3 regions of the Dermacoccus sp. 147Ba genome follow, and region 2 is predicted to be linked to each of the others. Evidence: riboswitches for the same ligand, from Rfam matches in the RefSeq annotation. Region 2 holds a riboswitch; each other region holds the start of a gene.
The links. A riboswitch is a leader RNA that binds a small molecule or an ion and turns the genes downstream of it on or off. The one in region 2 is predicted to bind S-adenosylmethionine.
Positions count from the first base shown of each region.

Region 1 (4,204 bases), on a different contig from region 2:
TCATCGCGAGCGAGAAGACACCCCAGGGCGACTCGGCGAGCGCGTTGACGACGACGAGGCCGAGCACGGCGATCAGGATGATCATGATCGTCATGACGGCGAACATGGCCGCCCAACCGCCGACCGGGCCGAGCGTGTCACGGGCCATCTGGCCGAGGCTGCGACCGCCGCGGCGCGTGGAGATGGCGAGCACCATGTAGTCCTGCACGGCGCCCGCGAAGATCACACCGAAGATGATCCAAAGCGTGCCCGGCAGGTAACCCATCTGCGCGGCGAGCACGGGGCCGACGAGCGGGCCGGCGCCGGCGATGGCGGCGAAGTGGTGACCGAACAGCACGCGCCGGTCGGTGGGCAGGAAATCCTGGCCGTTCTCGAACTGCTCGGCCGGGGTGGCGAGATCGTCGCGCGGACGGATGACCTTGTACTGGATGAGGCGGCTGTACAGCATGTAGCCGATGACGTAGCTGCCGACGGCAGCCATGACGAACCAGATCGAGTTGACGTGCTCGCCGCGGACGAACGCAACCATCGTCCAACCGATGGCGGCGATGACGGCCGCGACGGCGATGACGATCTTCTGACGTCCCGTGATCTGGCGGGGTAGGTCGACCGCGACCGGGGGCGTGTTCCCGTCGCGCTCGGGGGTTTTGGTGCTCGACGCGGGCACGAAGACCTCCCTTTTCGTGTGAGTGTGAGCAGGGACACGTTATGCCGTGTCGGGTAGGTCACAGGGTTTTGACACCGCGAGTGGAGGTCACACCTTCATCACGAATTTGGACGAGCGTCACGCAGTGGGGCCGGTGGGGCGCGGCCCGTCGCCGAACCAGTAGCGACGGCTGTCTTCACGAACGTCCTCGAGCTGCCCGCCGCAGGCCTCGATGACGGCGCGCGAGGCGCCGTTCGTCTGCGCGCAGCAGACGAGCACGGGGGCGATGTCGAGCGCGGCGGCTTCGGCGAGCCCGAGCTTCAGAGCCTCCTTCGCGATGCCGCGTCCGCGAGCGGCCGGCCGCACGGAGTAGCCGATGTGGCCGCCGAGTTCGTAGAGGAACTCGTTGAGCGCGTGACGCAGGGCGAGGTGACCGACGAGGGCGCCGTCGTCGACGATCCAGAAGTAGGAGCAGTGGACGAGGCCGGTGTGCGGCGGCCACATCGTGTTGCCCTGGCGGGCGCAGTCTTCGACGTAGGCGGCAAAGCCGTCGGAGGTGATGTCGACGTCGGTGCCCGCGAAGAAGCCCGAGCCGTCCATGCCGCCCGCGCACACCCAGTGGTCGCCGCGCGAGTCGGTGGTGGCGTCGCGAAACTCGCGCAGCATGGCCGACCAGTCGTCGTAGCGCGCGGCGTCGGGGGCGATGAGTTCGATCATGTCGGTCATCTCATCACCCCCGACGGTGGAGCGTCGATCAGTTTTCGTTGCGCTTACTGAGCGCGCAGGCCGTCGACGCCGCGGGGCTCGTCGCCGCGCACGGTGACGCGGTGCATGACGCGGGTGTTCGTGTAGTCGCGGTTGGCGTAGTGGGAGGTGGCGCGGTTGTCCCAGAGGCCGACGTCGCCGGGCGCCCAGCGGTGACGGATCGTGTGCTCGGGCTGCGTGAGGTGGGCGTAGAGGGCGTCGAGGATGGCACGCGATTCGGCTTCGGAGACGTCGCTGACGTGGGACGTGAAGCCGGGGTTGACGAAGAGGCCGCGGCGGCCGGTCTCGGGGTGGACGCGGACGACGGGGTGCTCGACGGCGGGCAGTTCGGTGACGATCTCGCCCTCCCACTCGTGGCCGCCGTTCTTCTTGAGGAAGGCGCCCCACTCGCGGTTGCCGTCGTGGACGGCGAGCAGCTGGTCGGCGAGCGCCTTGAAGGGTGCGGAGAGGGAGTCGTAGGCGGCCTGGCTGTCGGCCCAGGACGTGTCGCCGCCGTAGGGCGGGAGCGTCACGGCGCGGAGGATGCTGATGGCCGGCGGCCGCTTCATGAACGTGACGTCGGTGTGCCAGACATCGGAGAAGGAGAACTCGGGGTCGCTCGAATCGATGTTGTAGATCTCGCTGCGCTCGTGGTTGCCGGCGACAGGGTGGCCGGGCGTCAGGTCGCCGAGGAGGTTGCCGAGGCGCACCTGGGCGTCGTCGTCGAAGCCGTGCTGATCGCGGAAAAAGAGCACCTTGTGGGCGAGCAGGGCGCGGCGGATGTCGAAGGCCGCGATCTCGTCGATGGACGCCAGGTCGATGCCGTGGATGACGGCGCCCAGGGCCGGGCCGAGGCGCTCGATGCGCAGGCCGGGCGTCGTGGCGGGAGCGTGGGTGGCGAGAAGTGTCATGACAGCCTCTTTGGTTCGATGCGCTTGCGCAGACGCCGGGCGGCGTTGCGCCAGGTCGTTACTCGGGGCACCCCACCGCAGTGGAGGGTTGCCGTCCGGCCAGCCGAGACTTGTCGCCGGAACTCGTGACCCACTCATAACTTAAGCGCAGGCTTCGCAGAACGAACAGTTATTGGTTGGTGAGTGTCCGCATCGCGGGATCTAACGGAAGGTCGTGCTGTTGTCGCGGGCAACCTGGACACCCGCAGTCGATCGCCTTCCGATCGTCGCTCACTAGGGAGCTCCGACGAGGGGCCCCTACCGGCGACGACTCCCACTTCAACGCTTCGATCCTGGCGCACCCCCGCCAACGATCCGAACGGCCGCCTTTGGCACTCCGTACCCGCGGCCGGGCAGAACCGCTCGCTTCGCTTTCGATGGCCTTCCATGGCCAGCCAAGCGCAAGCACTCCCTGCACCGCGACATCCGTGAAAGCGCGGCAACCGCGCTCACAATGGCCACACCGCAACGAACCTTGCCTGGCTCACAGCCCCTATCCGCGAGGTGTGCCTCCTTCTCGCCCGGCATCTCTAGCCAAAGGCGAGGGCCGGAGACCTTCCAGGCCTGGCCCATCACACGGTTCCATCCGCAATGACACCCCTAAAGCCCCGAGCTGTTCGAGTGCAGGAGTGCCCGTCAAACTTTTCACCTGCCAGAGCGCAACTGACACTCTCATCCTGGATCTTGCCGGTCACTTTCATGGCTGCGACTTAACCTTCAAGAAAGGGAGGGAGTCGACAATTTTCATCGTTCCGAGGCTCACTGTGACGATGCGGGCTAGGAGGTCGATGATGTACCGCGGGTCGCCGACTTCCTTCGACCAGTCGTTCGGGTCGTTGACGATGCCCGAGGCCTTGTCCGTCTTGATGTAGTAGCGATCAATGATCCACTCGATCGCCGAACGTGAGCCCAGCATGTAGCGGTACGCCTCCTGCGGGATGCCCGCGAGGGTGATACGCGAGTTGTAGTGGATCGTCGCGCGGTCGTGGCGCTCACCCGCGGCCTTCTGTTCGGGCGACGGCTTCCCGAAGCGCATCTTCTTGTCGCCGACGGCGTAGAACGCGTACGGGTCCTGACCGCCGGCAGGCTGCGCGCCGAGGCCCGGGAGTGGATACGGCTCCACGGTCTCGTATCCGAGGTGCAGCTCCGAGAGCTTGCGCCCTGCGTCGATGAACGGCTGCGCTTCTTCGACGAGCGGGATACGCGGCAGCACCTTCTTCAAGTCCGCCGCGTACGTCTCGCGGTAGTCGGGCGAGTGCAGCAGCCCGTAGACGTAGAAGAAGATGTCGTCCTTCGTGATCGAGGTTCCGTACGCCGCCTGGAACCTCGTCAGCGCCTCATCGGTGATGTTGTCGATGCGGCGGTATCCGTCGACGACGTCGTGTGCGGCTGAGGTGCCGAGCGACAGCATGCCTTCGTCAGCATCGACCTTCTCGTAGCGGTACCGGGGCACGAACTGGGTCGCATAACCGAACAACGCTGTGTCGGGGACGCAATCGAGCATCTGGACTGCGGGAAGAGCAACGTCCCGCGGGCCCATCGTCACGATTCCCAAATTGTCAACATTGGGAACTGGGAAGGAAACTGGGAGGATTCCTGGACGGTGTAACCAGTCGGGGTCGATCACCAGATTGGCCTTTTCGAAGGGGCGGTACATCGCGTGCCCTAGGCGGCCGGGGTCGAATCCGATGCGTTGTCCGCGGGCCAAACGCGATTCAAGAGAAGAGGACCACTTGATTCTGGCCGGGTCGTAGGACCGCTCGCCAGCGAGGGCTTCTTCATACGTCTGGACGGCACGGCGCATGGCAAGCGCAATGCGCTTTCTGCCCGCGTTATAGACCCAAGCGTCCCGGTTGCTCTGAAC
Region 1 is NZ_SEHL01000009.1:85,336-89,539, reverse strand. It holds gene EVU97_RS12190 (carbon starvation CstA family protein) at 1-667, opposite strand, end outside; gene EVU97_RS12185 (GNAT family N-acetyltransferase) at 785-1,372, opposite strand; gene EVU97_RS12180 (TauD/TfdA family dioxygenase) at 1,417-2,301, opposite strand; SAM riboswitch class IV at 2,317-2,432, opposite strand; gene EVU97_RS12175 (type ISP restriction/modification enzyme) at 3,038-4,204, opposite strand, start outside.
Region 1: linked by a shared signal. The riboswitch ahead of EVU97_RS12180 (TauD/TfdA family dioxygenase) and the one ahead of EVU97_RS01580 (aminotransferase class V-fold PLP-dependent enzyme) in region 2 are both predicted to bind S-adenosylmethionine.

Region 2 (4,204 bases):
GACCGTCGGGCCGCGGGTGAAACCGGAGACGACGGCGTCGATGCCGAACTGGTCGAGCACCTCGGTGAGCGCGTCGACGACGCGGTCGTTCGCGGCCGAACGCTCCTTGGGCGGCGTGCCCTCCTCGAGGAGGGTCGACTCGGGCAGCGTGTACGTGATGTCGCCGGCGAGGGCGAGCTGCTCGACGCGCTGTGGGAGCTGCTCCGTCGGCTGAGCCTCGACCTGACGTTGAGGCACCTCGGCGGCCGGGCGCTGCGCCGTCTCCTGGCGGGCTGCGGCGGCCTTGGGCGATTCGCCCGGACGCTGCTTGGAGCCACCGGCCGTCTCGACGGCGGCGGTGTCGGCCTCGTCCGTGGTGGCCGGGCGTGACGTGGTCGCACGCGAGCCGCGGGCCCGAGCCAGAGCTGCCGCGCCGGCCGACGTGGCGCGCTCGCCCTCGTCGGCGGAGCCGTCCGCCGGGTCGCCGCCTTCGATCGTGTCGATGTCGTAGATCTGCTGCTCGCCGCGCTGACGACCGAGGGGCTTGCGCGAGCCACGCCCGCGACCGCGCGGACCGCGGCCGACGACCTCTGCTGCCTGCTCGTACGGCTCGTCGCCGTGGTGCACGTCGGCGGCGCGGCGGGGTGCTCCGCCGCGCGCACGGTTGCCGATGTCGGCGCCGTGCAGGTCGTCGGCGACGGCGTCGCGCTGGGCGTAGTCGCGCTCCTCGGTCGGAGCGTGACCACCGAAGATCGTGGCCTCAACCTCACGCAGACGCTGAGGGATGCGGTTGACCGGCGTGCGCGTCAGCACGAGGAAACCGAAGAACGACACGAGGCCGAGGATGACGCCGGCGCCCCAGAGCGTCAGGCCTGCGGCCAGCGGGCCACCGGAGATGACGCCGAGCACTCCGCCGGCGTCACGCACGGCGTCGACGTCACCCGCGGCCGGGCGTCCGCCGACGAGGTGAGCGATACCGGTGGAGCCGAGGGCGAGGATGCCGAGACCGATCGACATGCGGTGGGTGGGCTGGTGGCCGCGCGGGTGGCGGAACATGTGTAGACCCATGCCGATGAACACGACAGGCAGGACGTAGGCGATGACGCCGAACGTTCCCGCGGCGACGGCGTGGACGATGTCACCGAACATGCCGGGCAGGTTCCACCACTCGCGCGCCGCGACAACGATGCCGAGGGCGAGGAGGAAGAAGCCGATGCCGTCGCGACGGTGCTCCGGCTCGAGTTCGGCAGCGCTGGCGCCGACACGACGCACGGTGCCGCCGGCGACGTGGGAAACCCCCATCCAGGCGCCACGAGCAGCACGGCTGGAGGCCGACGGGCCCTGCTGAGCCGAGCTCGAACCGCGCCCCTTGCCGGGCGCGCTCTTGGAGGGCGCCTGCTTGCGGGGCGCGTTCTTCGCCGGGGTGGTGCGGGCGCGCGAGGAGGTGGTGCTCCGACTGTTCGGGGCACTCTTCTTCGCTACGAGAACGCTGTCGTTCGGGGGTGTTTTCCGTGTCGCCACCCGGCCAGATTACGGGAGAAGGGGCGCAGTTCTTCGGCCCCACGCCGGGGACCGCACGACGATCTGTCGGCCCCGAGGGGCGGCGTGAACAGCGAGTCGCATCTCACCATCCGGGCGACCTCGGGCACATTCGTGGACGGTACGAGGAGTCGCATGTCAAGGTGTTGCTCGGTCACGAGTTCCAGCGCACAGCCCCGGCTTGCTGGACGGCAACCCTCCACCGCGGTGGGGTGCTCCGGGTGACGACCTGGCTGCGTGCGACCGCACGCAGCAAGCGCGGGTTCGCGACGCTTCTCGTCGGGCGGACCCCTGACGAAGGAGTCTCCTCATGAGTTCTGTCCTTTCGACGCTCGCTGCGACCCGTCAGCCGAAGTCGTTGCCCGCTTCCCTTTCTGCTGTTCGGACGAGCGCCCGCGCCACCCCTGCAACCGTCTCTGACGGTGTCGGTGTGCCGACCTTGCACCACACGGTCGTCGAGTTCGCGAACCTCGATCACGGTGCCACCGCTCCTGCCCTCGTGGGCGTTGCCGAGGCTGCGGAGCGCATCCTGCGCACCTACGGCTCGGTTCATCGCGGGGCGGGGTACGCCTCGCGTCTGACGACCGGCTGGTTCGAGGAGGCGCGTTCGGAGGTGGCGCACTTCGTCGGTCTCGGCGAGGACAGCCACGTCGTCTTCACACGCAACACCACGGATGCGCTGGCTCTGCTCGCCCACGTCCTGCCCGACAACGCTCAGGTCTTCGTCTTCGAATCCGTGCACCACGCGGCGCTCCTCCCCTGGCCCGCCGAGCGCACGACGCGACTGTCGGTGCCGTCCTCCCCCGAGGCTGCGATCGCCACCGTCGACGCCGCGCTCTCCCGCTTCCGCGCGACATCGGATGCTCCCGCGCTCGTCGTCATCACGGGTGCGTGCAACGTGACCGGGGAGATCTGGCCGATCGGTGAACTGGCCGCCGTCGCGCGCTCCCACGGGGCACGGTCGGTCGTCGATGCGGCGCAGCTGGCTCCGCACCGCGTCATCGACGTCGCCGCGTGGGGCGTCGACTACGTCGCGTTCTCGGGTCACAAGATGTATGCCCCGTACGGCGCCGGCGTTCTCGCGGGTCGCGCCGACTGGCTGGATGCGGCCGATCCGTACCTCCCGGCCGGCGGTGCGAGCAAGCGGGTGACAACGGACGACGTCGAGTGGTCCGAAGGCCCGGCACGGCACGAGGGCGGCACGCCGAACGCCGTCGGCGCGATCGCTCTCGCGGCGGCCGCGGCGAAGCTGCGCGCTCACAGTCACGCGATCGAGAACCACGAGCACCGTGTTCACGGCATCATCCGGGACGGGTTGAGCGCGCTGCCGGGTGTGAAGATTCTTCACGTGCTCGGCTCCGACGACGAGCCTGTCGACGGTGTCGGCGTCACGACGTTCACGGTCGACGGGTACGACCCGACGCTCGTGGCTCAGGTGCTCGCGGACGAGCACGGCATTGCGGTGCGCGACGGCCGCTTCTGTGCGCATCTGCTGTGTGACGAGCGGCTCGGCAAGGGCGCGACGGCGGTGCGCGCCTCCATCGGCCTCGCGACGACGGTGGAGCATGCGCACCGTCTCGTCGCGGCGGTGCGTGCGCTCGTGGAGCGCGGCCCGGCGTTCGACTACGTGCACACGCCGGGCATCGGCTGGGCACCGGTGGGTGACGAGCGGGATCTGAGCGAGCCCCGCCCCTGGTGACGGACGGCTCGGGCCGCCGGTTCTGGGGACCGGCGGCCCGAGTCATTCGCAATGGCCTTGCCCGGAGGATGCCCGGAAGGAGTGCCGAGAAGGGCACCAACACGCCCGGTTGCCCGGGCCCGCGTCCGACCGTCAAGTGACTACCCAGACGCCACCATGGCTTGGCGGGCGGAAATCGCGCCGACCACGGGCTGGTGACAGCCATACGAAAGCCGCCCACCCCGAGAAGTGGACGGCCGCGTGCCGCACCGAGACAGGCCCGCCAGGGCCTGGCCGGACGACGCGCCGAACAATGCAGCGGTGTGGTTTCACGCGCAGGGAAGGCCGAGCTTGCGAGGCCCATCCCTGCGCGTGAAACCACACCGCGACCGATTGTTCTGAACGCTCCGCCGGCGCGAAGCGCCGGCTACGCGTTCAGAACAATCGGAATGATCATCGGCCGACGGCGCAGCTTGCCACCGACGAACCCGCCGACGGTGCGGCGGATGACCTGCTGGAGCTGGTGGGTGTCGGTGATGCCCTTGCCGCGGGCGTCGGCGAGGGCCTGCTCGATCTTGGGGCGGATGCGTTCGAAGACCTCGTCGCCTTCGGCGAATCCGCGGGTGCGGATGTCGGGGCCGGCGACGATCTCTCCGGTGGAGGCGTTGCGGACGACGGTGATGGTGATGAAGCCTTCGTCGCGCAGGACGCGGCGGTCCTTGAGCATGTCTTCGTCGGTGGTGCCGACAAGGGAGCCGTCGACGTAGACGTAACCGACGGGCACGGCGCCGGTGATGGCGGCCTTGCCGTCGACGAGGTCGACGACGACGCCATTCTCGGCGAGGAGCACCTGCTCGGCGGGCACTCCGGTGGCTGCGGCGAGCTTGCCGTTGGCCACGAGGTGGCGCCATTCGCCGTGGATCGGCATGACGTTCTTCGGCTTGACGATGTTGTAGCAGTAGAGCAACTCGCCGGCGGAGGCGTGACCGGAGACGTGCACCATGGCGT
Region 2 is NZ_SEHL01000001.1:334,620-338,823, reverse strand. It holds gene EVU97_RS01585 (DNA translocase FtsK) at 1-1,281, opposite strand, end outside; SAM riboswitch class IV at 1,671-1,783, shown strand; gene EVU97_RS01580 (aminotransferase class V-fold PLP-dependent enzyme) at 1,829-3,217, shown strand; gene EVU97_RS01575 (ribonuclease J) at 3,624-4,204, opposite strand, start outside.

Region 3 (4,204 bases), on a different contig from region 2:
CCGAGACCGCCGCCGCCCATCGCGCCGACGACCGCGGTCATGTCGATGACGGCGACGAGCGCGAAGGTGTACCCGAGGATGAGCGGCGCGAGCGCCTCGGGGATGAGAACGGTGCGGATGATCCGCCACGGGCTCGCGCCCATCGCCTGAGCCGCCTCGATGACGCCCGGGTCGACACTCACGAGGTTCTGTTCGACGATGCGACTGATGCCGAACGTTGCGGCGAGCGTCAGCGGGAAGATCATCGACGCGGTACCGATCGTCGAGCCGGTGACCTTCAGCGTCAGCGGACCGAGCGCGGCCGCGAAGATGATGAACGGGATCGGCCGGATGATGTTGACGAGCACGTTGAGGATCGTGTGAACCGTCGGGTTGGCCATGATGCCGCCGCGGCGCGTCGTGTTGAGCAGCACGCCGAGCACGAGCCCGAACAGACCGCCGAGGACGATGGTGGCGCTGACCATGAGGAGGGTCTGCCCGACCGACTCCCACAGCACGGGGCGCAGTGCGCTCCAGTCCGTGTCCGCAGTGATGACCTTCATGCCGTGGCCTCCTCGAGTTCGTGGACGGTGGCGACCTGGGCGAGGTCGGTCAGCACCTGCGTGACGGTGACGTCGTCACCGCGCAGGGCCAGGGTCAACGTCGTGAGGTTCGCTTCCTTGAGGGGCGTGAGGCCACCGTGGACGATCTCCGGTTCGACACCGCGGGCGCCGGTGGAGGCGAGAACCCTTCCGAATCCAGCGGAGTCGTGGACGGTTGCCGTGACGAGGCGTCCGCTCACCCTCTCGCGCAGCCGCGCGATCTCGCGGGCGTCGGGCACGTTGCGCAGCGTCGCGTCGACGAGCCGCCGCGTGGCTGACGATGTCGGTGCGCCGAGCACCTGCTCGGTCGGCCCGGATTCGACGAGGCGGCCGTGTTCGAGGACCACGACGTCGTCGGCCAGTTCACGCACGACGTCCATCTCGTGCGTGATGACGACGATCGTCACGCCGAGCTCATCGTTGACGCGGCGCAGGAGGGCGAGGACGTCCTTCGTCGTGTCGGGGTCGAGGGCGGAGGTCGACTCGTCGGCGAGCAGGATCTCCGGGTTCGTGGCCAGGGCGCGGGCGATGCCGACGCGCTGCTTCTGGCCGCCGGACAGCTCGTCAGGATAGGCCCAGGCCTTCTCCGTCAGACCGACGAAGTGGAGCAGTTCGGTGACTCGCGCCTCCTGCTTGTCCTTGTCCCAACCGGCGACCTCGAGCGGATAGGCGACGTTGGCGTACACCGTGCGCGAGCGGATGAGATTGAACTGCTGGAACACCATGCCGATGCGGGCCCGCAGAGCTCGGATCTGCTTTGCTCCCAGACCCGCCAGATCGACGCCGTCGACCTCGACGGAGCCGGTCGTCGGGGTCTCGAGCGCGTTGATGAGCCGCACGAGGGTGCTCTTGCCTGCACCGGAGAACCCGATGACGGCGAGGACGCGGCCGGTAGCGACGTCGAGGTCGATCTCCTGCAGCGCGGTGACGTTCTTCTTGCCGCGCACGAAGGTCTTGCTCACGCCGCGCAGCCGGACCGCCGGCGCGTTCTCGGGTCGGGCCGGGGGAGTGGGGGTCACTTCTTGGCCTTGATCTGCGACTCGATGCGGGTGAGGATGCCGCGCACGTCCGCGACGGAACGCTTCACCTCGTACTGGGTTCCCTTGGTGCGCTTGGAGATGAGGTCCTGCACCGACTTCTCGTGGTACGCCTGGACGAACTTCGCGTACGTCGGGTTGTCGGCGTCCTTCTTGCGGGCCACGATGACGTTGATGTACGGCTCCGAGGACTTCGCCTTGGGGTCGTCCTTGAACAGCGCCTTGCTCGGGTCGAGGTTCGCGTCGGCGGCGAAGTTGTTGTTGACCACGGCGCCCTCGACGGAGGGCAGGGCGGCTGCGGTCTGGGCAGCGTCGACGGGCGTGACGCCGACCTTCGACTTCGCGGCGTCGATCTCGGCGGGCGTCGACAGGGAGTTGCCCCCGCCCTTGAGCGTGAGCAGACCGGCGCTCTGCAGGAGCAGGAGGGCGCGTGCCTGGTTCGTCGCGTCGTTCGGGATGGCGACCTTGCCGCCGTCGGCGAACTCGTTCACCGTGGTGTGCTTCTTCGAGTACAGCGACAGCGGCACGATGTAGGTGGAGCCGACCGGCGTCAGGGTGTCGTTCTTCGCGGCGTTGTAGTCGGCGAGGAACTGCAGGTGCTGGAACTGGTTGACGTCGACCTGGCCCTGGGAGAGCGCCGGGTTGGCCTGCGTGTAGTCGGTGAAGTTGACCGGCTGGATGTCGAGGCCGTACTTCTTCTTGCCGACCTTGACCAGTTCGGTCCAGTACGGGTCGGACGCTTCGGTGGTACCGACGGTGATCTTCGTCAGCTTCTCGTCGTCGCTACCCGTGAAGGCCTTGATGCCGAAGCCTGCGGCGAGCGCGACGACGAGGACGCCTGCGCCGATGGCCGCGTACTTGGGGCCGTTGCTCTTCGGCTTTTCGGGCAGGGCCTGGACGGCCGGGCTGGCTCCGGGGGTGGTGGAGTTGGTGTTCTCGGACATGGTGATGCCTTCCTCGAAGGGGCGTGCGAGGCGCCGGTGGGGTGGGCGGCGACGACCGCCCGACGATGGGTGCGGTCAGTGCTTGGGGCGCGCGAACGCGGCGTCGTGCGTGTGCGGTCGCGCGGTGGGGGCCTGGGTGGGGCGATGCGTGTGCTGCATGTGATCTCCCGGGATCGGGCGCACCGGTACGAAGCCCTCGAAAGGGATGTGTTCCGGGTGCGGAACGTGCTTGCCGCGCGGTTGACGCGGCCGTGTCATCACCTGGAGCACCCCGCCACGTTCGTGAGGGTTGCCGTCCGACCAGCCAGGGCTTTGCATCGGATCTCTTGACAGGCATTACATTAGAGGCGCCGCGAGAAGCCCGTCAAATCAAGTGATCTGGGCCACTCTGTGTCACCGCTGGGCCGAGTTTCCTGCGGTTGGGTAGTCGCCGCCTCGACCCAACGGCAGGAAAGTCTGCCCAGTGGAGAGATGCGCTGACGCCGTGCTCTCCCCGTGGGCTGGAGTCACTAGGGGCGGAGCGTGGACTCCACGGGGTCGAGGTACCCCGAGCTCGCGCTTATTTGCTCGGCGGAAGAACGTCGGTCTGCGCGGGGAGGTCGGCCACGCCGACCGGGCACGTCACGCCCTTGTAGCCGTGATTGCAGTACCCGCCTGGATTTTTCGCGAGGTACTGCTGGTGGTAGCCCTCGGCCGGCCAGAACTTTCCGGCTTCGTCGGCGGGCTTCATCTCCGTCGTGATGGCGCCGCGGCCCGCGTCGGTCAGCGCATCCTGGAACGCTTCCGCGGTGCGACGCGTAGCGGTCTCCTGCTGGGGCGTCGTCCAGTAGACCGCAGAGCGGTACTGCGTGCCGATGTCATTGCCCTGACGGTTGGCCGTCGTCGGGTCATGGTTCTCCCAGAACGCCTTGAGCAGCTGGGCCGGGGAGACCTTCTCCGGGTCGTACGCGATCTGGACGGCCTCGGTGTGGCCCGTCGTGCCCGTGCAGACGTCCTCGTACGAGGGGTTCTCACGGTCGCCACCCATGTAGCCGACGGCCGTCGAGACGACCCCCGGGATCTGCCAGAAGATGCGCTCCGCACCCCAGAAACATCCCATCGCGACGTACAGCGTCTCGGTCTTGTCCGGCCACCCGCCGAGCAGTGGCGTGCCGAGAACGTCGTGCACGGCAGCGACGTCGACCGGGGCGGAATCCTGACGGGTGAACCACATGGGGCGTTCCTTTCACTGGAGTCGCTGTGTTCAACGCAGGCGTGTCCGAGAGGATTCCGAACTCGCGGAGCAACCGCGTGAACGGCGCGCGTCAGTCGACGAGCGGCGGCACTTCGAGTGGGATGGGGCGCAGTAGCCTCGCGCGGATCTCGACCATCGTCTGCGCGTCCGTGTCGAGCGCGACGTCCTCGGAAAGCGTTGGCACCCAAGGCGGCACGGCCCGCTTGTCGCCGTCGTTGTCAAGGCCGACAAGCACCATCGTGCACTCGGTCGTGAGGTTCAGTTCGCCCGTGCGCGGGTTGCCCGAGCGCACTCGCGCCGACACGTGCATGCTCGACGTGCCCGTGTGGATGAACCGCGCCTGCACCTCGACGAGGTCGCGGACGTGCAACGGCTGGTGGAAGCGCACATTGCCGACGTAGGCCGTCA
Region 3 is NZ_SEHL01000018.1:5,617-9,820, forward strand. It holds gene EVU97_RS14630 (methionine ABC transporter permease) at 1-542, opposite strand, end outside; gene EVU97_RS14635 (methionine ABC transporter ATP-binding protein) at 539-1,600, opposite strand; gene EVU97_RS14640 (MetQ/NlpA family ABC transporter substrate-binding protein) at 1,597-2,562, opposite strand; SAM riboswitch class IV at 2,783-2,894, opposite strand; gene msrA (peptide-methionine (S)-S-oxide reductase MsrA) at 3,122-3,775, opposite strand; gene EVU97_RS14650 (acyl-CoA thioesterase) at 3,867-4,204, opposite strand, start outside.
Region 3: linked by a shared signal. The riboswitch ahead of EVU97_RS14640 (MetQ/NlpA family ABC transporter substrate-binding protein) and the one ahead of EVU97_RS01580 (aminotransferase class V-fold PLP-dependent enzyme) in region 2 are both predicted to bind S-adenosylmethionine.